3 regions of the Cryobacterium mannosilyticum genome follow, and region 3 is predicted to be linked to each of the others. Evidence: predicted binding sites of a transcription regulator. Region 3 holds the regulator's gene; each other region holds the start of a gene.
The links. Region 3 encodes LexA, which represses DNA repair genes until DNA is damaged. Its sites were predicted from a motif close to TCGAACANNTGTTCGA; they were not measured.

Region 1: a site for LexA is predicted at 3,526-3,541, ahead of E3O32_RS08455 (DUF222 domain-containing protein). Genes of this name have one in related genera too.
Region 2: a site for LexA is predicted at 4,491-4,506, ahead of E3O32_RS07255 (DUF222 domain-containing protein). Genes of this name have one in related genera too.

Annotation. Positions count from the first base shown of each region.
Region 1 is NZ_SOFM01000023.1:68,630-75,754, forward strand. Features, by position in the region: gene E3O32_RS08430 (MerR family transcriptional regulator) at 1-490, opposite strand, end outside; gene ftsR (transcriptional regulator FtsR) at 668-1,363, opposite strand; gene E3O32_RS08440 (FHA domain-containing protein) at 1,363-1,776, opposite strand; gene E3O32_RS08445 (CDP-alcohol phosphatidyltransferase family protein) at 1,862-2,479, opposite strand; gene ku (non-homologous end joining protein Ku) at 2,529-3,404, opposite strand; gene E3O32_RS08455 (DUF222 domain-containing protein) at 3,606-5,639, shown strand; gene E3O32_RS17240 (hypothetical protein) at 5,749-5,907, shown strand; gene E3O32_RS08460 (ATP-dependent DNA ligase) at 5,940-7,125, shown strand, end outside.
Region 2 is NZ_SOFM01000020.1:11,985-19,109, reverse strand. Features, by position in the region: gene E3O32_RS07290 (APC family permease) at 1-1,343, opposite strand, end outside; gene E3O32_RS07285 (MarR family winged helix-turn-helix transcriptional regulator) at 1,445-1,888, opposite strand; gene E3O32_RS07280 (hypothetical protein) at 1,935-2,198, shown strand; gene E3O32_RS07270 (PadR family transcriptional regulator) at 2,284-2,907, opposite strand; gene E3O32_RS07265 (DUF4097 family beta strand repeat-containing protein) at 2,904-3,788, opposite strand; gene E3O32_RS07255 (DUF222 domain-containing protein) at 4,526-6,607, shown strand; gene E3O32_RS07250 (CPBP family intramembrane glutamic endopeptidase) at 6,754-7,125, opposite strand, start outside.
Region 3 is NZ_SOFM01000044.1:70,681-77,805, forward strand. Features, by position in the region: gene metE (5-methyltetrahydropteroyltriglutamate--homocysteine S-methyltransferase) at 1-2,166, shown strand, start outside; gene lexA (transcriptional repressor LexA) at 2,247-2,951, opposite strand; gene E3O32_RS14370 (LysM peptidoglycan-binding domain-containing protein) at 3,232-3,654, shown strand; gene E3O32_RS14375 (histidinol-phosphate transaminase) at 3,718-4,827, shown strand; gene hisB (imidazoleglycerol-phosphate dehydratase HisB) at 4,824-5,447, shown strand; gene hisH (imidazole glycerol phosphate synthase subunit HisH) at 5,444-6,076, shown strand; gene priA (bifunctional 1-(5-phosphoribosyl)-5-((5-phosphoribosylamino)methylideneamino)imidazole-4-carboxamide isomerase/phosphoribosylanthranilate isomerase PriA) at 6,131-6,877, shown strand; gene E3O32_RS14395 (SseB family protein) at 6,861-7,125, shown strand, end outside.

The DNA of each region.
Region 1 (7,125 bases), on a different contig from region 3:
TGTCCAGTTCGACGAGACTGGTCTCGACCTCGCGAAGCACCTTGCCGACGGCGATGCCGAAGACACCCTGGCCGCGGCTGACGAGATCGATGACCTCGTCGTTCGAGGTGCACAGGTAGACGCTCGCGCCGTCGCTCATCAGCGTGGTCTGGGCCAGGTCGCTGACGCCGGATTCGCGCAACTGGTTGACGGCGGTGCGGATCTGCTGCAGGGAGATGCCGGTGTCGAGCAGTCGTTTGACGAGTTTGAGAACCAGGATGTCCCGGAAGCCGTAGAGGCGCTGGGAACCCGATCCGGCGGCGCCACGCACCGTCGGCTGGACCAGTTCGGTGCGGGCCCAGTAGTCGAGCTGGCGATAGCTGATGCCGGCGGCCCTGGCTGCCACGGCGCCACGGTAACCGGAATGTTCGTCGAGTTCCGGCATCCCGTCAGTGAAGAGGAGACCCAGTCCGTAACGGGAGGCGTCGTCTCGTTGGTTGAGCTCACTCATACGATCGCCTCTCGGGGGTGTCTGCGATGCCGATGATCGCTGTGTCAACGCTACCGAGGCGAACCGCCCTGATCAATGACATCCGCTCGACCAAAATCGGCGTGTCGGATGCAAGGAAGACTCGGGTCGATCGCGGCGGCACTCTTCGAGCGGCGTCGGTCTCCAGTGTATGGCTTTTTAGGTGAGACGCCCCAGCGCGGAGCGGATCAGACTCCCGCGAATCACCTCGAGCTGGCCGGCGATTTCGACCGCCATCTCGGCGGCCTTCGCCCGGCTGGAGGCGTCCTTCCGGCGCGACAGCGGCACCAGGGCGCTTTCGATCAGACCGAGTTCCCGCTCGGCGGCTCCGCGGAAACCGCGGAGGTGCCTCGGTTCGATGCCGCTGCGCTGCAGTTCCACGAGGGCACGCAGCACACCGAGCGCGTCCTCCCCGTAGACGTCGGCCGGGAGGATGATCGAGGCGGAGACGGCATCGTGCAGGAGCGTGGCGGCGGCCCCCGCTTCGCGCAGGAGTTCGTCCCTGCTCAGCCGGCGCACGTTGGACAACATCGAGGGGCCGGGGGTCACTCCGCCGGGCAGGGTGGGGGTGAGACCGTTGTCGATGTCTTCCAGGTAGCCGCGAATGACCTTCAACGGAAGGTAATGATCACGCTGCATCAACAGGATCAACCGCAGCCGGTCGAGGTCCCCCGCGCAGAACTTGCGGTAACCGGATTCGGTCCGTGCCGGGGAGACGAGTTTCTGTTCCTCGAGGAAACGCAGCTTGGATGGCGTGAGTTCGGGGAACTCAGGGGTCAGCCGGGCCAGCACCTGTCCGATGCTCAAGAGTGACGTCGCGCCCGGCTGCCGTGCCTGGGCGGAGGACGCGGGCACTAGTCGCTCGCCAGTGGCGAAAGGTCGAGCCGCGAGGCGTAGAACGTCAGCCGGAACTTGCCGACCTGGACCTCGGCGCCGTCGTGCAGCTGCGCCGAATCGATCCGGACACCGTCGAAGTAGGTGCCGTTGAGCGAAACGAGGTCTTTCACCTCGAACGTGCGGCCGTGGCGGAGGAACTCGGCGTGCCGCCGTGAGACAGTGACATCGTCAAGGAAGATGTCCGCATTGGGGTGACGGCCGACAGTGGTGACGTCGGCGTCCAGCAGGAAGCGCGCCCCCGAATTCGGTCCACGACGCACGACGAGCAGTGCCGACCCCGAGGGGAGGGCCGCGATGGCCTCCTGTTCCTCCGTCGTGACGTCGCCGTCGAGGGCGGCCAACTGCGCCGCGAACTCCTGGCTGAACGTCATCGTCGTGTCGGTGTTGGCGAAGTTTTCGGGCGTGCCCTTGCGCTGGGGTTCATTCGTCTTTTTGGAATCAATCACCGTACACCTCCTACTGGTCCAGCGTATCGGATTGAGCGGACGATTTTACCCGCGAAAGCCGAATCACCCTGGCGGCTTCAATTGCGTAGATTATGCCCGCCCACCAGTAAAGAAAGGCTCCCCAGATCCCGAATGCCCAGCCCACCGGACCAGACCACCAGGCCAGCATCGGGAAGGCCTGGCCGAGCATGATCATGGGCAGCGCGTAGAACAGGCAGAAGGTGGCGAGTTTGCCGAGCTGATGCACGGGAAGCGGCCCGAAACCGAAGTTGGCCAGGACGACGCCGAGGCCGAGCAGAAAGACATCCCGGCCGACGACGACGAGCACGATCCACCAGGGAACCAGTCCGCGGGAGGCGAGCCCGAGCAGCGCCGCGAAGATGTACAGACGATCGGCGGCCGGGTCGAGCAGTTGACCGAGCCTGGTGACCTGGTCGAACCGCCTGGCGAGGAACCCGTCGAGGAAGTCGGAGGCTGAAGCCACGACGAGCACGAGCAACGCCCAGGAATCCTCGCCGCGGATCAACAGGACGAGGAAGACGGGAACCAGGGCCAGCCGCAGCATGCTGAGGAGATTGGGCAGCGTGGCCACCCTCGAACTTACCTGTCGTTCCTCTGCCCCGCTCACAATTCCCGAGTCTACCGAGGCGCTCCCCGCAGCGGAGCGCGGCATCCCGTCAACCCGCCGATGCGCCGGTGCGGGGCTCCGCGTCGCCTCTCCCCGGCCGCGCACGGCTGGCCGTTTCGGACTTGGCACGGCTGCGCTCGACGCTTCGCCGGAGGGCCTCCATCAGGTCGAGCACTTCCCCGCCGCCTTCCGCGCCCTCCGCGCCCTCTCCGGACAAGCGGCCGAAGGTGACGCTGGTGTCGACCGTGTCGCCGGCCGCGAGCTTCGCCTCGATCAGCTCCCGCAGCTGGTCCTGGAAGTCGTCCCGGAAGTCTCCGGGCGAGAAATCGGAGGCGAATGATTCGACCAGTGCCGCCGACAGGTCCAATTCCTGGGCCGAAATGCGCACCTCCGCGTCGAGGGCGGGGAAATCCGCCACCCGGATCTCGTCCGCCCAGAGCAGAGACTGCAGCAGCAGCACATCGCCGCGCACGCGGAGCGCCCCGAGCCGGGTCTTCTGGCGCAGGGCGAATCGCACGATCGCGGTGCGGTCCGTCGCCTGCAAAGCGTGCCGCAGCAGCACATACGCCTTCGGCGATGAACCGTCTGGTTCGAGGTAATAGCTGCGCTCGTAGGTCATCGGGTCGAGTTGTTCGCTCGGCACGAACTCGACCACGTCGATCTCACGGCTCCGCTCGGCCGGCAGGGAAGCCAGGTCGGCGTCGGTGAGGATCACCGTGCGGTCACCATCGTCCCAGGCCTTGTCGATGTGGGCATAGTCCACGACCTGCCCGCAGATTTCGCAGCGGCGCTGGTAACGGATGCGCCCGCCGTCCTTGTCGTGCACCTGGTGCAGTGCGACATCGTGGTCCTCGGTGGCGCTGTAGACCTTGACGGGCACATTGACGAGTCCGAAGGTGATCGCGCCCTTCCAAATCGATCTCATGCCCCCAGTGAACACCGGTTGCCCGCGCCAGGCTAGCGGCCGGGCCCGCCGAGGCAGCCGAGTCGGCCCAGCGGCCCGCAGGGCGACCGAGCCGCTCCGATGGTCGAGCCTGTCTGGACCCCTGAATATATCTTCGAAAAAGTTATTCACAAGTAGTGACAAACGCTCACATTTGTGTTCGCATTTTGGTATCTTCGTGGCATGGACTCACCGGCAGAGCAACTCAGACAGGCAGCGGATGCCGTCGCCCGCCTGGGCTGCTCCAGCGCCGACTACGAGGCCCTGACGGATGCCGCGGCGCTGGCCGGTCAAAAAGACATCGCCACCGCACGCCGGTTGCTGGAGACCCGGGCCGCGTGGATGGCTGCGACCATCGCCGATCGCTCCCGCCCGGAGCTGGGCCATTCCGGCCTGGCCGCGCAGCAGGGGTTCCTCTCCCCGGAGGCGATGATCCAGAAAGTCACCGGCGCCAGCAAGAACGAAGCATTCAAGCTCGTCGCCGTCGGCACGATGCTCGCCCAGGCCGAGGCCGCCGACCGGCAGGCCGCAGACGCGCTCGGGTCGCCCGGTGTTGACGGGACCGGTGTCGATGGTGGTGCGGGCGGCGGGGCTGGTGTCGATGGTGGTGCGGGTGGCGACTTGGGCGGTCTCGACGGTCGCACTGATGGTTCCGGGGCCGGACCTGTGAGCGTCCCGCCCGATCCGGGCAGCCCGGGGTCGTGGCAGGGGCCGATCGCTCGCGCCGTGACCGCCGGGACCCTCTCCGTCGACGCCGCCGAATCCATTCGCAGGGGCCTGGGCGATATCGATACGGCCGTCACAGCCGACAGACTCGCCACCGCCCTCACCCGGCTGCTCGCGGAGTCCGCGACGTTGAATGCGGACCAATGCTTCACCCGGGCCCGGCGGATGCGCGACGACCTCGATCAGGCTGGCATCGCCGCGAGGGAGAAGCAGGCCTACGACGACCGGTTCCTCAAGGTCTACCGCCTCGCCGACGGGATGGTCCGCCTGCACGGGCTCTTCGCCCCCGAAGATGGCGAGTTCGTGCTCTCCACCTACGACTCGATCACCAGCCCGAGGCGCGGCGGGGTGCGTTTCGTCGACAAGAAGCGCAAAGCCTGGGCCAAGGCCGTCCAGGACGACCCCCGCAGCACCGCGCAGATCGCCGCGGACTCGTTCGTGCAACTGCTCAAGATCGCCGGCGAAGTCGACCCCGGCCAGATGCTCGGCGGCCGTCGCCCCGCCGTGCGCATCATCGTCACCCAAAAAGACCTCACCAACGCCACCCACACCAACACCGGCACCGGCACCCGCACCGGCACCCGCGCCGTCGCCGGCGGTGCCGACACCAGCACCGGGAGCGGGAGTGCAACCCAGGCACCGGCCCGCACATCCCCCTCAACACCATCAACACCCCATCTCACCGGGGCATCTGAAGCACCGGGAGCATCCGAGACGCCAGCAGGCCCCCGGCCCCTGCCGGCGGTCAGACCTGACACAGCAGCCCCGTCCACTCAACCCGGTCAACCCGGTCAACCCAGCCAACCCAGTCAACCCAGCCAACCCAGTCAACCCAGCCAACCCGACCTGTCCGGCCAGCCCGACCAACCCGACCAACCCGGCGAACCCGGCCAGTCCAGCGAACCCGGCCAGCCCAGCCAGCCCAGCCAGCCTGGCGAGCCCGACCTGTCTGATCAGCCCGACCTGTCCGGCCAGCCCAGCGAGCCCGGCCAGCCGGGGACGGCCCTGGTCCTGGCGGCCGGGCACGGGTCCATCGAGGGCAGCCCCGCCCCGATCTCCCTCGCCACCGTCCAACGACAACTCTGCGACACCGGCTACCTCGGAATCCTCTTCGACAACACGGGCCAACCCATCGACATCGGCAGGGAACAACGCCTCTTCACCCCCGCCCAACGCACCGCTATGGGCGCCCGCGACGGCGGCTGCGTCTGGCCCGAGTGCGACCGGCCACCCGCCTGGACCGAAGCTCACCACCTCAAGGAGTGGCTCCTCGAACACGGCTACACCGACCTCGCCGACGGAGTCTGCCTCTGCCACCCCCACCACCTGCTCCTCCACAACACGGGCTGGGTCATCCTCCGGGGCGGCGACCACTACTGGCTGAAGCCGCCGGTCTCGGTCGACCCGAAACAGATGCTCATCCCCCTACCCAGCAAGACCCACCGCCAACTCGACCCGGGCACGCCGACCCGGGACCGGGACACTGACTGACCGGCAACTCGCCCCGCGCACGCCGACCCGGGACCGGGACGCGGACGGACCGGCCGCGTCACCGGGTCCCCGACCGGCAGCGCCGCCGGCGAGTGAGGTCGCCGAGATCATGGCATCGGGTCCCGGCTGGCTCGACCACTGCAAGCTCCCGGCCCTCGGCAGGCAGAACCACCGCAAGTTCCCGGCCCTCGGCGGACTCAAGTACCAGGGCGGGATCGCCTGGGGCGGGGTCGCCTGGCGGCGGGACGGCACGACATCGGCCCACTAGCCGCGGACGGGGCGCGAGTGCATGCTGGTGCCATGAATCAGGGACCGGACCGTTCGGCCGCCAGCCAGGTCGTCACGGTCGGCGGCCATCGGATCACGCTCACCAGCCTCGAAAAGGTGCTCTACCCGGAGACCGGCACGACCAAGGCAGACGTGATCGCCTATTACGCGGCCGTGGCCGACGTGCTGATCCCCCATTCCGCCAACCGGCCGGCCACGAGGAAACGGTGGGTGCACGGCGTCGGCACCGCCGCGGAACCCGGCCACATGTTCTTTCAGAAGAACCTCGACGCGTCGGCCCCGAGCTGGGTCACCCGCCGGTCGATCGAGCACTCCGACCACGTCAACGTGTATCCGCTGGTCAACGACCTGGCCACGCTGACCTGGCTCGGCCAGGTCGCTGCGCTCGAAATCCATGTGCCGCAGTGGCAGTTCGGCCGAGACGGCCATCCGCGCAACCCGGATCGGCTCGTGCTCGACCTGGACCCTGGCGAGGGCGTCACCCTCGCCGAGTGCGCCCACGTCGCCCGGCTGGCCCGGGCCATCCTGCGCGACATGGGCCTGGATCCGTTCCCCGTGACCAGCGGGAGCAAAGGCATCCACTTGTACGCTGCGCTGGATCTCAGCCATACCTCCGACCAGGTCTCCGCGGTCGCGCACGAATTGGCGCGGGCGCTGGAGGCCGACCATCCCGACCTCGTGGTCAGCGACATGAAGAAAGCCAGGCGCGCCGGCCGGGTCTTCGTGGACTGGAGCCAGAACAACGCCGCCAAGACCACGATCGCACCGTACTCATTGCGCGGCACACCGTTGCCGATGGTCGCCATGCCCCGCACCTGGCGCGAATTGGCCTCCCCCGGGCTGGCCCAGATCGATTACCGCCAGGCCAGGCACCGGGTGGAACGCAACGGCGACGCACTGTCCGGCCTGCTCACCGCCCACCCGGGTTTACGGGCAGACTTCGGCGGCGCGACGGACCCAGGCCCCGGGGCGGCCGACCGGCTGGCCGAATACCGCAGCAAGAGGAACAGCGCGCGCACGCCGGAACCGGTGCCGGCCGAGATCACCGGGACAGCGGAGGGCCGCTCCTTCGTGATCCAGGAGCACCACGCCCGCAACCTGCACTACGACCTGCGGCTCGAGCATGACGGGGTGCTCGCCTCATGGGCGCTGCCGCGGGGAGTGCCGACCGAACCGACGAAGAACCACCTCGCCGTGC
Region 2 (7,125 bases), on a different contig from region 3:
GACAGGCTCGCGATGATCGAGCCGCGGTTCGGCGGGTTCGTCTTGAGGAGCGTGAGCCAGTGCTTCACCATGCCGGTCTGGCCGAGCGTGAACGAGACGAAGACACCGATGATGTACAGCTGGATCAGGACCGTGAGGTTCGCCTGGTAGACGATGATGATCAGGCAGGCGAACAGGGCCAGGAGCAGCACGCCGTTGGAGTAGATCAAGCGGTCGCCGCGGGTGCTCAGTGACTTGGGGGCGTAGGAGTCCTTCGCCAGCACCGAGCCGAGCAGCGGGAAGCCGTTGAAGGCCGTGTTGGCCGCCAGCAGCAGCACCGCGGCGGTCGCGGCCTGCAGCACGAAGAACATGATCGAGTTGTTGCCGAAGGTGGCGGCCGCGATCTGGGCGATCAGGCTCCGCTGCGGCGAGGTCGCGCACTCGTCCCAGCCGATCAGGTCGCAGGGGTTCTCGGCGTAGTGCACCTTGGTGATCAGGGCGAGCGCGGTCAGGCCGACGAACAGGGTGATCGCGATCCCGCCCATCAGCACGAGGGTGCGCTGCGCGTTCTTGACCTTCGGATGCTTGAACGCGGGCACTCCGTTGGCGATCGCCTCGACGCCGGTGAGCGCGCTGCACCCACTGGCGAATGAGCGCAGCAGCAGCAGGATGAAGGCGGACTGGGCCAGGTTCTGGGCCTGCACGTCGAACCCCGCCGACTCGGCGACGGGGGCGTCGCCGAGGGCGACCCGGGCGAGGCCGACGACCACGAGCACGAACACGCTCGCGATGAACAGATAGGTCGGGATCGCGAACGCCTTGCTCGACTCGGCGACGCCGCGGAGGTTGACCGCCGCGAGCAGGATGACGAAGACGACGGCGATCTCGACCCGGAAACCGGCCAGCATCGGCAGCGCCGAGATGATGTTGTCCACGCCGCTGGCCACCGAGACGACCACGGTCATCACGTAGTCGACGAGCAGGGCGGAGGCCACGAGCAGTCCGGCCTTCTCACCGAGGTTCTTCGAGGCGACCTCGTAGTCACCGCCGCCGGAGGGGTAGGCCTTGATCAGCTGGCGGTAGGACGCGACCACGACGACGAGGAGGAGAACGACGAAGGCCGCGACCCACGGGGCGAAGCTCAGGAACGCGAGCCCGCCGAGGGTGAGGATCATCAGGAGCTCTTGCGGCGCGTAGGCCACGCTCGACAGCGGGTCGCTGGCGAAGATCGGCAGGGCGAGGTGCTTGGGCAGCAGCTGACCCTCGAGGTGCTCGGTCGAGAGCGGGTCGCCGATGATCCATCGCTTGGGCGATCGTGTTTCTGGCGCGGGGCCGGTTCCCTCTGGTGTCACGAGGGACGACACTACTCCCTTGCACACCGCTGTCAAATCTGTGGGAGGTTGCCCCGGATGCGGCGTGGCGTCCGCGTGTCACGAGTGGGTCCGGGCGAGTCCCGGGGGCGTCCCTACCCGGGGTGGGTGGCGTCGATCACCCGCCAGAGCGAGCGCCGCAGGGCCTCGAGCTCGTCGATGCTCATTCCCAGCCTGTCGATGATGCGCGGCGGGATGGTCCGGGCCTCCTCGCGGAGCCGCATTCCGTCCGCGGTCAGGGCCACGTCGAGCATCCGCTCGTCACGGTCGTTCCGGGTGCGGGTGACCAGCCCGGTGGCCTCGAGCCGCTTCAGCAGGGGGGAGAGGGTGGCCGGTTCGAGGCGGAGCTCGGTGGCGAGGTCCTTGACCGAACGGGGGCTGCGTCCCCAGAGGGCCAGCATCACCAGGTACTGCGGGTGAGTGAGGCCGTAGGGCTCGAGGATGGGCCGGTAGATGCCGATGACACTGCGGGAGGCGATCGCGAGCGCGAAGCAGACCTGGTCTTCCAGTCGGAGCAGGTCGGGGGTGTCCTCGATCATCGGTACGTGCCTCGTCTTTTCGGATTTGATTAGTACACTAATGATTATGACACGCACTAGTAAAGGGGAACGAGACGGCGGCCTGGTCGGCGTCGTCGGCTGGCTCAATCGCACCCTCCTGCCCTGGATCGGCCCGCCGCCCCTCGGCCCGTACACGACGGTGACGGCGACCGATGAGGCAGCGGCGAAGTCGGAGGCCCGCTGCCCGATCTGCTCCGAGCTGATGAGCCTGCACGAGATCGACCGCTCGGGGGAACGCACGCAGGTCTACCACCCCACCCCGGAGCAGGTCGTCGAGCGATCCGCCTGATCGGGTGGGCTGGTCTCGACAGGCTCGACCATCGAGGGCGGCGCGACCATCGAGGGCGGCGCGACCAGGGCTGGCCGCCGGCCCGTCAGCGGCCGAGTGAGGCGAGGATGCCCGCGCGCACCTCGGCGAGCTGTCGGCGCAACTCCGGCACCGTGGCGGCCGGTACGCGGGCCACGGCGGCCCGGTTGCGAAGGTCGGCGCGGAGTTGCTGACGGAATTCGTTGAGCACGAGGTCGGCCTCGTGCAGGGCCCGGTTCGACTCGAGGCGGATTGAGCTGCTCGAATCGGGGGCGCCGCTCGAGGGCGGGGCCGGGTTCTCCTTTCCCGCCTGTCGTTTCGCCGAGGCAAGATCGGCGCGCAGGCTCTTCATCGCCGCGGTGACGCTGAAACGCACCTCATCGGCCAGGCGCCGCACCGAGTCGGTCACCTCGGTTTCGATGGCGTCCAGGTCGCCCTCGCGGGCCAGGAGTTCCTCGCGGCCTGCCGCGGTGATCTCGTAAACGGTCTTGCGCCCGTCCGTGGACTTGGTGACCAGGCCCTCCTCCTCGAGCTTGGCCAGGCGCGGGTAGATCGTTCCGGCGCTGGGAATGTAGGTGCCGCCGAATCGGTCGCTGAGGGCCTGGATCAACTCGTAGCCGTGGCGCGGCTGCTCGGCGAGCAGGCTGAGCAGGTAGAGGCGCAGGCTGCCGTGCGCGAAGACGGGAGTCATTCCGAGGCCTCCGTCGCCGAGCCGGTGGGGTCGGTGGCGCTCGTCGCGGCATCCGCTGCAGCCGGAGCTGCCGTGGCCGGCGCGCGGCGCACGATCGAGACGTCCCCGGACACCGAATTGGCGTGCAACTCGAGCCAGGTGCCGGAAAGGTCGCCGCTGCTGCCCTCGTAGCCCTTGCCGAAGACGCCCTTCATGGTCTGGTCGTCGAGCTGGAGCGTGCCGGAGACGGTGTTGAGGTGATAGCTCGTGGCCACCGCGGCGTCGAGTCGCGCGGTCAGGTTGCCGCTGACCGTATTGGTGTCGATCGCGTCGGGGACGCCGTCAATGTCGAGGAACACGTTTCCGCTGACCCCGTCGGCACCGAAACGCGGGATCCTGCCGCTCGCGGTGATGTCGCCGGTGACGGTGTGCGCGGAGATGCGGCCGGTGTGGTTGCTGACGGACATCTCGCCGTTCACTCCGTTGAGTTCGAGGGAGCCGGTGACGCCGTCGACGACGATGTCGCCGGAGACGGTGCTCAGCCGGGCGCCGGCGCTGAGCCCGGATACGAGGGCTTCGGCGCTGACCACGCCCAGTTTCAGGATGACGTCGCGGGGAACCATGATGCTCACATCGGCCTTCGCTGTGCCGCGGAAGGAGGCGAACACCTCGATGAAGTTGTCCCAGCGCAACTGGGGGTGGTCGATCTCCAGGGTGTTGCCGTCGAGCGAGATCTTGAGGTCCTTGCCGCTCACGCTGTGCACTTCGACCCGGGTGTCAGTCTCGTCGTGGCCGATCACGTCGACCTTTCCCCCGATCAGGCCCACCTTGAGGTTGCGGACGAGCTCGATATCGATCACCTTGGTCTGCCCGGGGGCGACCAGCCATTTCTCCTGTGCCATTGCGTACTCCTTTGTGTGAGGCATCCGCCGGGCGGATGCCGCAATCCTGAATCGCGATATATCGCGTCTGTTGAAACTCACGATATATCGCGTTCGCCGGGCGCGCAACCCCCCGTCAGGCATTCCGCGCAGAAACCAGGAGAGGGCGGGACCAGGTGATCATCTGGTACCGCCCTCGGCGATGGTGCGGCGCTATCCAGTTACGGCTGCAGCCCGGTCACCGGCTTGGTCGCTCGCCCGGTCATTTTCCCGACAGGATCTTCTGTACTTCCTCGTTCTTGAGCAGGCTCCACGGAGCGCTGCTCGAGCCGTCCAGGGCGGCCTGGGGCTCTCGCCCTGGTCCCATCACCTGGTCTCCAGGATCCGGCCGTCGAGGAGCACGCGGTCGCCCTTTTCGTAGATCGTCGTGGGAGACCACGCCGGGTACGTCCCCTCCTGACCACGATCGGGGGAACGGGCCGGACACAGGGAAGAAGAAGAAGGGTGCACCGCCGGAGATCGCCCCGAAGACTCTGGAAGAAATCGGCTGGGTTTTGGTTCTCTGCCACGGCGACCGAAGGCTCAACCGCGACCTGAACGGCGGCAGCGACCGCCGCAGGAGGGCATTCCTGCGCTGCGGCGCGCCTGCCGGCCCCGGTGGTGGGCCTGTCGAGGCCTGTGAATGAATCTTTGAATAAGTTATCCACAAGTAGTGACAAACGCTCACATTTGTGTTCGTGTTTTGGTATCTTCGTGGCATGGACTCACCGGCAGAGCAACTCAGACAGGCAGCGGATGCCGTCGCCCGCCTGGGCTGCTCCAGCGCCGACCTGGAAGCCCTTCCTGACACGGTCGTGCTGACCGGTCAGCGGGAGATCGCCAAGGCCCGCCGCCTGCTCGAGATGTACGCCGCGTGGATGGCTGCGACCATCGCCGATCGCTCCCGCCCGGAGCTGGGCCATTCCGGCCTGGCCGCGCAGCAGGGGTTCCTCTCCCCGGAGGCGATGATCCAGAAAGTCACCGGCGCCAGCAAGAACGAAGCATTCAAGCTCGTCGCCGTCGGCACGATGCTCGCCCGGGCCGAGGCCGCCGACCGGCAGGCCGCAGACGCGCTCGGGTCGCCCGGTGTTGACGGGACCGGCGCTGGCGGGACCGGCGCTGACGGGGCCGGCGGCGACGGGGCCGGCGGCGACGGGACCGGTGTCGATGGTGGTGCGGGCGGCGACTCGGGCGGCCCGGGTAGTTTCCCGCCCGATCCGGCCGGTGCGGTGTCGTGGCAGGCGCCGATCGCTCGCGCCGTGACCGCCGGCACCCTCTCCGTCGACGCCGCCGAATCGATCCGGAAGGGCCTGGGCGATATCGATACCGCCGTCACCGCCGACAGACTCGCCACCGCCCTCACCCGGCTCCTCGCCGAAGCCGGTCAGTTGAACGCGGACCAATGCTTCACCCGCGCCCGAAGGATGCGCGACGACCTCGACCAGGCCGGCATCGCCGCGAGGGAGAAGCAGGCCTACGACGACCGGTTCCTCAAGGTCTACCGCCTCGCCGACGGCAAGGTCCGCCTGCACGGGCTCTTCGCCCCCGAAGATGGCGAGTTCGTGCTCTCCACCTACGACTCGATCACCAGCCCCAGACGCGGCGGGGTGCGCTTCGTCGACCCAAAGCGCAAAGCCTGGGCCAAGGCCGTCCAGGACGACCCCCGCAGCACCGCGCAGATCGCCGCGGACTCGTTCGTGCAACTACTCAAGATCGCCGGCGAAGTCGACCCCGGCCAGATGCTCGGCGGCCGCCGCCCCGCCGTGCGCATCATCGTCACCCAAAAAGACCTCGCCAACGCCACTAGCCGCACCAACACCGGTGCCGGCACCAGCACCGGGAGCGGGAGTGCAACCCCGGCACCGGCCGGCACGTCCCCCTCAATACCAGTAACACCGTCAGAACCCGACGCCACCGCAGCACCTGAAGCGCTGGGAGCGCCGGGCAGGTCACTCCTCCGGCCTATTCCAGCGGTCAGACCTGACACAGCCGCTCCCTCCAGCCAGCCTGGCCAACCCAGCCAGCCTGGCCACCCCAGCGAGCCTGGCCACCCCAGCGAGCCTGGCCAACCCAGCCAACCCAGCGAGCCTGATCTATCTGGCCAACCCAGCGAGCCCGATCTATCCGGCCAATCGAGCGCACCCGGCGAACCCGGCCATGCCAGCCAAGCAGGCCAAACCGGCCATGCCAGCCAAGCAGGCCAAACCGGCCATGCCAGCCAAGCAGGCCAAACCGGCCATGCCGACCAAACCGGCCATGCCAGCCAAGCCGGCCAAACCGGGCAATCCAGCGAGCCCGGCCGGCCGGGGACGGCCGTGGTCCTCGCGGCCGGGCACGGGTCCATCGAGGGCAGTCCTGCTCCGATCTCCCTGGCCACCGTCGAACGACAACTCTGCGACACCGGCTACCTCGGAATCCTCTTCGACAACACGGGCCAACCCATCGATGTCGGCAGGGAACAACGTCTCTTCACCCCCGCCCAACGCACCGCTATGGGCGCCCGCGACGGCGGCTGCGTCTGGCCCGAGTGCGACCGGCCACCCGCCTGGACCGAAGCCCACCACCTCAAGGAGTGGCGCCTCGAACACGGCTACACCGACCTCGCCGACGGAGTCTGCCTCTGCCACCCCCACCACCTGCTCCTCCACAACACGGGCTGGGTCATCCTCCGGGGCGGCGACCAGTACTGGCTGAAGCCACCGGTCACAGTCGACCCGGCACAAACGCTCATCCCCCTCCCCAGCAAGACCCACCGCCAACTCGACCCGGGCACGCCCACCCGGGACCGGGACACGGACTGACCGGCCGGCTCAGCCTGGACTGCCCGCGAGACTGAGGTCATCGAAATCTTGGCCGCGGGGCCTCGACGAGCTCGACAACTGCGAGGTCCGGGGGCCCGACGGGCGGCGGGGCGGGGTCTCGGCAGGCGCGGGCTCCCGGTGGACGTTCAGTAGAGGAAGATCGGCAGCCACTCCCGGGTGTGGGCGTGCACGATCACGAGGAATACGACCACGTCGAAGAGCAGGTGCACGCAGACGACGTAAGTGAGTGACCTGGTGAGTTTGAACGTGTAACCCTGCAGCAGGGCGAAGGGGAAGGTCATCAGGGGCCCCCAGCTCTGGTAGCCGAGTTCCCAGAGGAAGGAACAGAAGATCACCGCCTGCAACAGGTTCGCCTGCCAGTCCGGGAAATGGCGCCGGAGCAGGGTGAAGGCGACGCAGATGAAGAACAGCTCGTCCCAGATGCCGACGAAGCCGACGCCCACGAAGAGGCGTGCGATCTCATCGGGGACCGTGACGGCCGGCCAGTTCTGGTAGGC
Region 3 (7,125 bases):
GTGGCCCTCGGCCTCGGCGCCGACGACTCGTCCATCCCCGGCTCGTTCTCCTTCTACGACCAGGTGCTCGACACCCTCTGCACCGTCGGAGCCGTCCCCGCCCGGTATGCGTCGCTGGTGGGCGCCGACGGGGGGATCGACCTGGCCGGGTACTTCACCCTCGCCCGCGGCGCGGGCGAGAACCTGCCGCTCGAGATGACGAAATGGTTCGACTCCAACTACCACTACCTGGTCCCCGAAATCGGCCCGGAGACCGTGTTCTCGCTCTCCAGCGATCGCATCGTGCGGGAGTTCGTCGAGGCGAAAACGGCCGGCTACCTCACCCGCCCGGTCATCGTCGGCCCGGTCACGTTCCTCCTGCTGAGCAAGGCCAGTGACGAGGCCCCCGCCGGTTTCTCGCCCCTGGACCGCCTCGACGACCTGCTCCCCGTCTACGCCACCTTGCTCCAGCGACTCGCCGAAGCCGGCGCCGAGTGGGTGCAACTCGACGAGCCGGCTCTGGTCAGCGAGAGCATCGACGCCCCCCGGGACAAGGCACTGACCGCACTCGGCTGGGCCTACGCCACCCTGGGCCGACTGTCCGCCCGGCCGGCCATCTTCGTCGCGGCACCGTATGGCAGCCTCGACGACGCCCTTCCCGTGCTCGCGGGTACACCGGTCGACGCGATCGGACTCGACCTCGTGCGCGGCGCCCTGTCCCAGGACACCCCCGGCCTGGCCGGGAAGACCCTCGTCGCCGGGGTGATCGACGGGCACAACATCTGGCGCGGCGACCTGGCCGGGGCGCTCGAGAAGGCCGAACGGCTCAGCGCGTTCTCCTCGCGGGTGGCCGTGTCCACGTCCACCTCCCTGTTGCACGTTCCCCACGACGTCGACGATGAGTCCGCGCTCGGCGACGAACTGACGTCCTGGCTGGCCTTCGCCGACCAGAAGGTCGGCCAGGTCGCCGCCCTGGCCCGAGGCCTCTCGCAGGGCCGGGAAGCCATCGCGGCAGAGCTGGCGGCAGCATCCGCCGCGCTCGAATCCCGGCGCACCGCTCCCGGCGTGCGAGACTCCGCGGTGCGTGCCCGCGCCGCGGCGCTCACCGAGGCGGACTTCAGCCGCGGCGACTACCGGACCCGGCTGGCCGCGCAGGATGCCGCCCTCGGGCTGCCGCTGCTGCCGACCACGACCATCGGGTCCTTCCCGCAGACCGGGGAGATCCGCCGGGCCAGGGCCAGGCACCTCGCCGGAACGCTGTCCGCCGACGGCTACCGCACTCTGATGGAGGCGGAGATCGCCCGGGTGGTCGCCTTGCAGGAGGAGATCGGGCTCGACGTGCTCGTGCACGGCGAGCCGGAGCGCAACGACATGGTGCAGTACTTCGCCGAGCAGCTCGACGGCTTCCAGGTGACCGAGAACGGCTGGGTGCAGTCCTACGGCAGCCGGTGCACCCGGCCGTCGATCCTCTGGGGGGACGTGTCCCGGCCCCGCCCGATCACCGTCGACTGGTCGACCTACACCCAGGGGCTGACCAGGAAGCCGGTCAAGGGGATGCTCACCGGACCGGTCACGATCCTCGCCTGGTCGTTCGTGCGCGACGACCAGCCGTTGGGCGACACCGCCCGGCAGGTCGCGCTGGCGCTCCGGGACGAGATCACCGACCTCGAGGCGGCCGGGATCAGGCTCGTCCAGGTCGACGAACCTGCCCTGCGCGAACTCCTCCCGCTGAAGAAGAGGGACCACGCCGACTACCTCGACTGGTCGGTCGGCTCCTTCCGCCTCGCCACAGCCGGCGTGGCCGACGCCACCCAGATCCACACCCACCTCTGCTACTCGGAGTTCGGCGTGGTGATCGACGCCATCCGGAACCTCGACGCCGACGTCACCAGCATCGAGGCCGTGCGCTCCCGGATGGAGGTCGTCGCCGACATCGAGGCCGGCGGATTCGACCACGGCATCGGACCGGGCGTGTACGACATCCACTCACCGAGGGTGCCGAGCGTGGCGGAGATCACCGAGCTGCTCGACCGGGCCCTCGAATCCATCCCGGAGCGCCAGGTCTGGGTCAACCCGGATTGCGGACTCAAGACCCGCGGCTACGCGGAGACCGCCGAATCGCTGCACAACATGGTGACCGCCACCCGCGCGGTGCGCGCGCGCATCGGTGCCGGCATCCCCGCCTAAACGCGGCCCCCGGCCTGAGCGCCAGCCGAACGCAGAACGGCCCTGCCGGAACACCGACAGGGCCGTTCCGCGCGAGAAGATCAGACCGAGCGCAGCACCGCCACGATCTTGCCGAGAATCTCGGCGTGGTCGCCGACGATGGGCTCGAAGTTGGTGTTGCGCGGCAGCAGCCAGATGTGTCCGTCGCGCTGGCGGAACACCTTGACCGTCGCCTCGCCGTCGAGCATGGCCGCGACGATCTCGCCGTTCTCGGCCGTCTTCTGCTGGCGGACGACGACCCAGTCGCCGTCGCAGATGGCGGCGTCGATCATCGACTCGCCGACGACCTTGAGCATGAACAGTTCGCCCTTGCCCACCAGCTGGCGGGGGAGCGGGAAGATCTCGTCGATCATCTGGTCGGCCATGATCGGCACGCCGGCCGCGATCCGGCCGACCAGCGGCACCATGGCCGCATCGCCGACCTGCACACCCGACTGGTAGCTCTCCGCACCGCCGGCCGCCACGTCCTCCGGCGACTGCGGAATCTCGATCAGCACCTCGAGCGCCCGAGGCCGGTTCGGGTCGCGCCGGAGGTACCCGCTCAGCTCCAGCTGGTTGAGCTGATGGGTGACGCTCGACAGCGACGAGAGGCCGACCGCGTCCCCGATCTCGCGCATGCTCGGCGGATAGCCGCGCTGACTCACCGAGCGCTGGATCACGTCCAGAATGGCGAGCTGCTTCTCACTGAGGCTCTTGCGCCGCCTGGTTCCGCCCTTGTCGCGGGGACCGCTGCTGTCCTGCGTCACGATGTCGCTCCTCGTCTCGGTGAACCGGTCCTGTCAGCGGTCGAAACCGCCGTCAGACCCGAATGTCGGTGGCGTCTGGTTGATTCAATCCAGACAATCGAAACTGTATCCATCTCGAGCACGATAAACAAACATCTATTCGAGTGTGTCGTCACCTTTTTCGGGAAACAACGCAAATATCTCTTGATTGTTCGAAGAATCGAATATATATTCGGAACATAGGTTCGCATCCGGCTCTCCCGGCCGAGAGCCGGATGCGTTTTTACACAGGAGGTTCGACATGAGCACTGCAATCGGAATGACTGCCCTCGGAAGCAACGGGGCGCTCGACCTGGGGGCCGTCCGATCAGGCGCCGTCCGGATGCCCTCCGTCCGCACCCGCCTGCACCTCACCCGACGCGGTCGGGTCGTCTTCACGACGCTCGCAGCGATCCCCCTTGCCGCCGTCGCGCTCGCCCTCGCCCTCAACGGCGGGATCGCAGCGGCGGAGGGCACCAGCGCCGGTGCGGCCACGGTGGCCGACGTCGCAACGGTCTTCGACTACGTCACCATCGCGTCGGGCCAGTCCCTGTGGCAGCTGGCCGAGACCATCGCCCCCACCTCGGACCCGCGCGACGTGATCGCCGAGATCGTCAGCCTGAACCAGCTGCCTTCCGAGAACGTGCAGCCGGGCCAGCGCCTCGCCCTGCCGGCCAGGTTCTGAATCGACTGGGGCGTGATCGGTGCCGCCCGGGGGCACCCGGGCATCCCCGGTAGCATTGGGGGAGTGACCAGTCTCAACGACCTGCCCCTCCGCGACAATCTGCGCGGACTCACCCCCTACGGAGCACCACAACTGCACGTGCCCGTCGCGCTCAATGTGAACGAGAACACGCACGGGATCCCCGACGCCGTCGCCGGCGACATCGTCGCCGCGATGGCCGAGGCCATCCGCACCATCAACCGCTACCCCGACCGCGAGTTCACCGAACTGCGGGAGTCGCTGGCCCGGTACCTCGGCCACGGTCTCACCCGGGAGAACATCTGGGCGGCCAACGGCTCGAACGAGGTGTTGCAGCAGGTGCTGCAGGCCTTCGGCGGTCCGGGCCGGTCGGTCCTCGGCTTCGCGCCGACCTACTCGATGTACCCCCTGCTGGCCTCCGGCACCGGAACCCGGTGGATTGCCGGCACCCGCGACACCGACTTCGAGCTCAGCCCGGCCACCGCCAGGAGCTGGGTCGACGCCGAGTCGCCCGACCTCGTCTTCCTCTGCTCCCCGAACAACCCCACCGGCACCCCGCTGTCGCTCGACACGATCGCGGCGGTGTACGACGCGGCCGACGGAATCGTGGTCGTCGACGAGGCCTATGCCGAGTTCGGCCCGTCCGACGCGCCGAGCGCACTCACCCTGCTGCCCGGGCGGGAACGGCTCCTCGTCTCCCGCACCATGAGCAAGGCGTTCGCATTCGCCGGCGCGCGGGTCGGCTATCTTGCGGCCGACCCGGCGGTGACGGATGCCCTCCGCCTGGTGCGCCTGCCCTACCACCTGTCGGCCCTCACCCAGGCCGCGGCGATCGCGGCCCTGGCACACAGCCCCGAGATGCTCGCCATGGTCGACGACATCCGCGGTCAGCGGGACCGCCTGGTCACCGAACTTGCCGTCCTCGGCTACCGGCCACTGCGCAGCGCGAGCAATTTCGTGTTGTTCGGCGGGGTGGACGATCCCCGGGGCACCTTCGAGGCCTTGCTGGCGGAGGGCGTCCTGGTGCGCGACGTCGGAATTCCGGGGCACCTGCGGGTGACGGCGGGCACCGAGGCGGAGACGACCGCATTCCTCGAGGCACTGGCCGGGCTCGGGCAGCACTCCGCCGCCCGGCCCAATAAACTGTCGGAATGAGCCTGACTCCCACGACCTCCTCGCCCCGCGTCGCCCACCTTCAGCGGGAGACCAGCGAGTCGAGCATCGACCTGACGCTCAACCTCGACGGCACGGGTGTCTCGGACATCCAGACCTCCGTCCCGTTCTACGACCACCTGCTGACCGCGTTCGCCAAGCACTCGCTGACCGACCTGACCGTGCGCGCCCGCGGTGACATCGAGATCGACGTGCACCACACGGCGGAAGACATCGGCATCGTGCTCGGCCAGGCGATCCGCCAGGCGCTCGGCGACAAGTCGGGCATCTCCCGTTACGGTGACGCCCTCGTGCCGCTGGACGAGGCCCTCGTGCAGGCCGTCGTCGACATCTCGGGCCGCCCGTACCTGGTGCACCGCGGCGAGCCGGCCGGTTTCGAGTTCCACCTGATCGGCGGTCACTTCACCGGATCGATGGTGCGGCACGTCTTCGAGGCGATCACGTTCAACGCCGGCCTGACCGTGCACATCACCGTGCAGGGCGGCCGTGACCCGCACCACATCGCCGAGGCCGAGTTCAAGGCCTTCGCGCGCGCGTTCCGTCAGGCGAAGGCGTTCGACCCGCTCGTCTCCGGCATCCCGTCGACCAAGGGTGCGCTGTGAGCCGTGTCGTCGTGTTCGACTACGGCACCGGCAACGTGCACTCGGCCGTCAAAGCGCTCGAACTGGCCGGTGCCGAGGTTACGCTGACCAGCGACCGGAAAACGGCCCTCGAAGCCGACGGTCTCGTGGTTCCGGGGGTCGGCGCGTTCAGCGCGGTGATGGCTGCCCTCAAGGCGGTGCGCGGCGACGAGATCGTCGACCGCAGGATCGCCGGCGGCCGCCCGGTCCTCGGGATCTGCGTGGGGATGCAGGTTCTGTTCGAACACGGCGTCGAACGCGGCGTCGACACCGAGGGCCTGGGCGAATGGCCTGGCACCGTCACCCGACTCGAGGCGCCCATCCTCCCGCACATGGGCTGGAACACCGTCACCCCCGCCGAGGACTCCGTGCTGTTCCGGGACATCGAAGAGGAGCGGTTCTACTTCGTGCACTCCTACGCCGCTCAGGAATGGACCCTCGAGGTGATGCCGCCGTTCCCGAAGCCCCGGCTGACCTGGGCCGAGCACGGCGTCCCGTTCCTCGCCGCGGTCGAGAACGGACCGTTGTCGGCCACCCAATTCCACCCGGAGAAGTCCGGGGAGGCCGGCATCCGCCTGCTCTCCAACTGGCTCGGCTCGCTCCGCGGTTAGCCGGTCCCTTCGCCTGACCCTGGGCCGCGCGCCCACCCCGATCTGAGGACTCCCATGACTGAGCAGCACCCCACCCCGCGTCTCGTACTCCTGCCCGCCGTCGACGTGGCCGGCGGCAAGGCCGTGCGCCTCACCCAGGGCGAGGCCGGCACCGAGACCAACTATGGCGACCCGGTCGACGCGGCCCTCGACTGGGCCAGGCAGGGTGCCGAATGGATCCACCTCGTCGACCTCGACGCGGCGTTCGGCCGTGGCAACAACACCGAGGTGATCAGGAACGTGATCCGCTCGCTGCCAGGCGTTCGGATCGAACTCTCCGGCGGCATCCGTGACGACGCGTCCCTCGCGGCCGCGCTCGGCGCCGGCGTCAGCCGGATCAACCTCGGCACCGCGGCGCTCGAGGACCCCGAGTGGGCGGCCCGGGTGATCACGGAGCACGGCGACGCCGTCGCGGTCGGACTGGACGTGCGCGGGACGACCCTCGCGGCACGCGGCTGGACCAAGGACGGCGGCGACCTCTGGCAGGTACTCGCCCGGCTGGAAGACGCCGGCTGCGCCCGGTACGTCGTCACCGATGTCACCAAGGACGGCACCCTGCAGGGCCCCAACATCGAGCTGCTCCGCCGGGTGATGGAGCGCACCGACCGCCCCGTCGTGGCGTCGGGCGGCATCTCCAGCCTCGCCGACATCGCCGCGCTGCGCGAGCTCGTCCCGCTCGGCCTCGAGGGCACGATCGTGGGCAAGGCCCTCTACGCGGGCGCCTTCACCCTGGGCGAGGCACTGGATGTCGCCGGCGCGTAACCTCGGTTCGACCGGCGAACCGGCCGGTCCCGCCGATTCCGCCGGGCAGCCGTGGGCCGGCCGGGAATTCGAGGCGAACACCCATGCCGACGACGACGGGGCGGCGCCCGAGGCGCTGCTTGCCGCCCTCGCGCTCTTCCGCGCCCGCGAGACCGGGGAGGAGAGCGTCGTCGACGCCCTCCGCACGGCCCGGCTGCTCATCCCGCTCGTGACCGCGCTCGGCGACGCCGGCGTCGGCCCGACCGGTC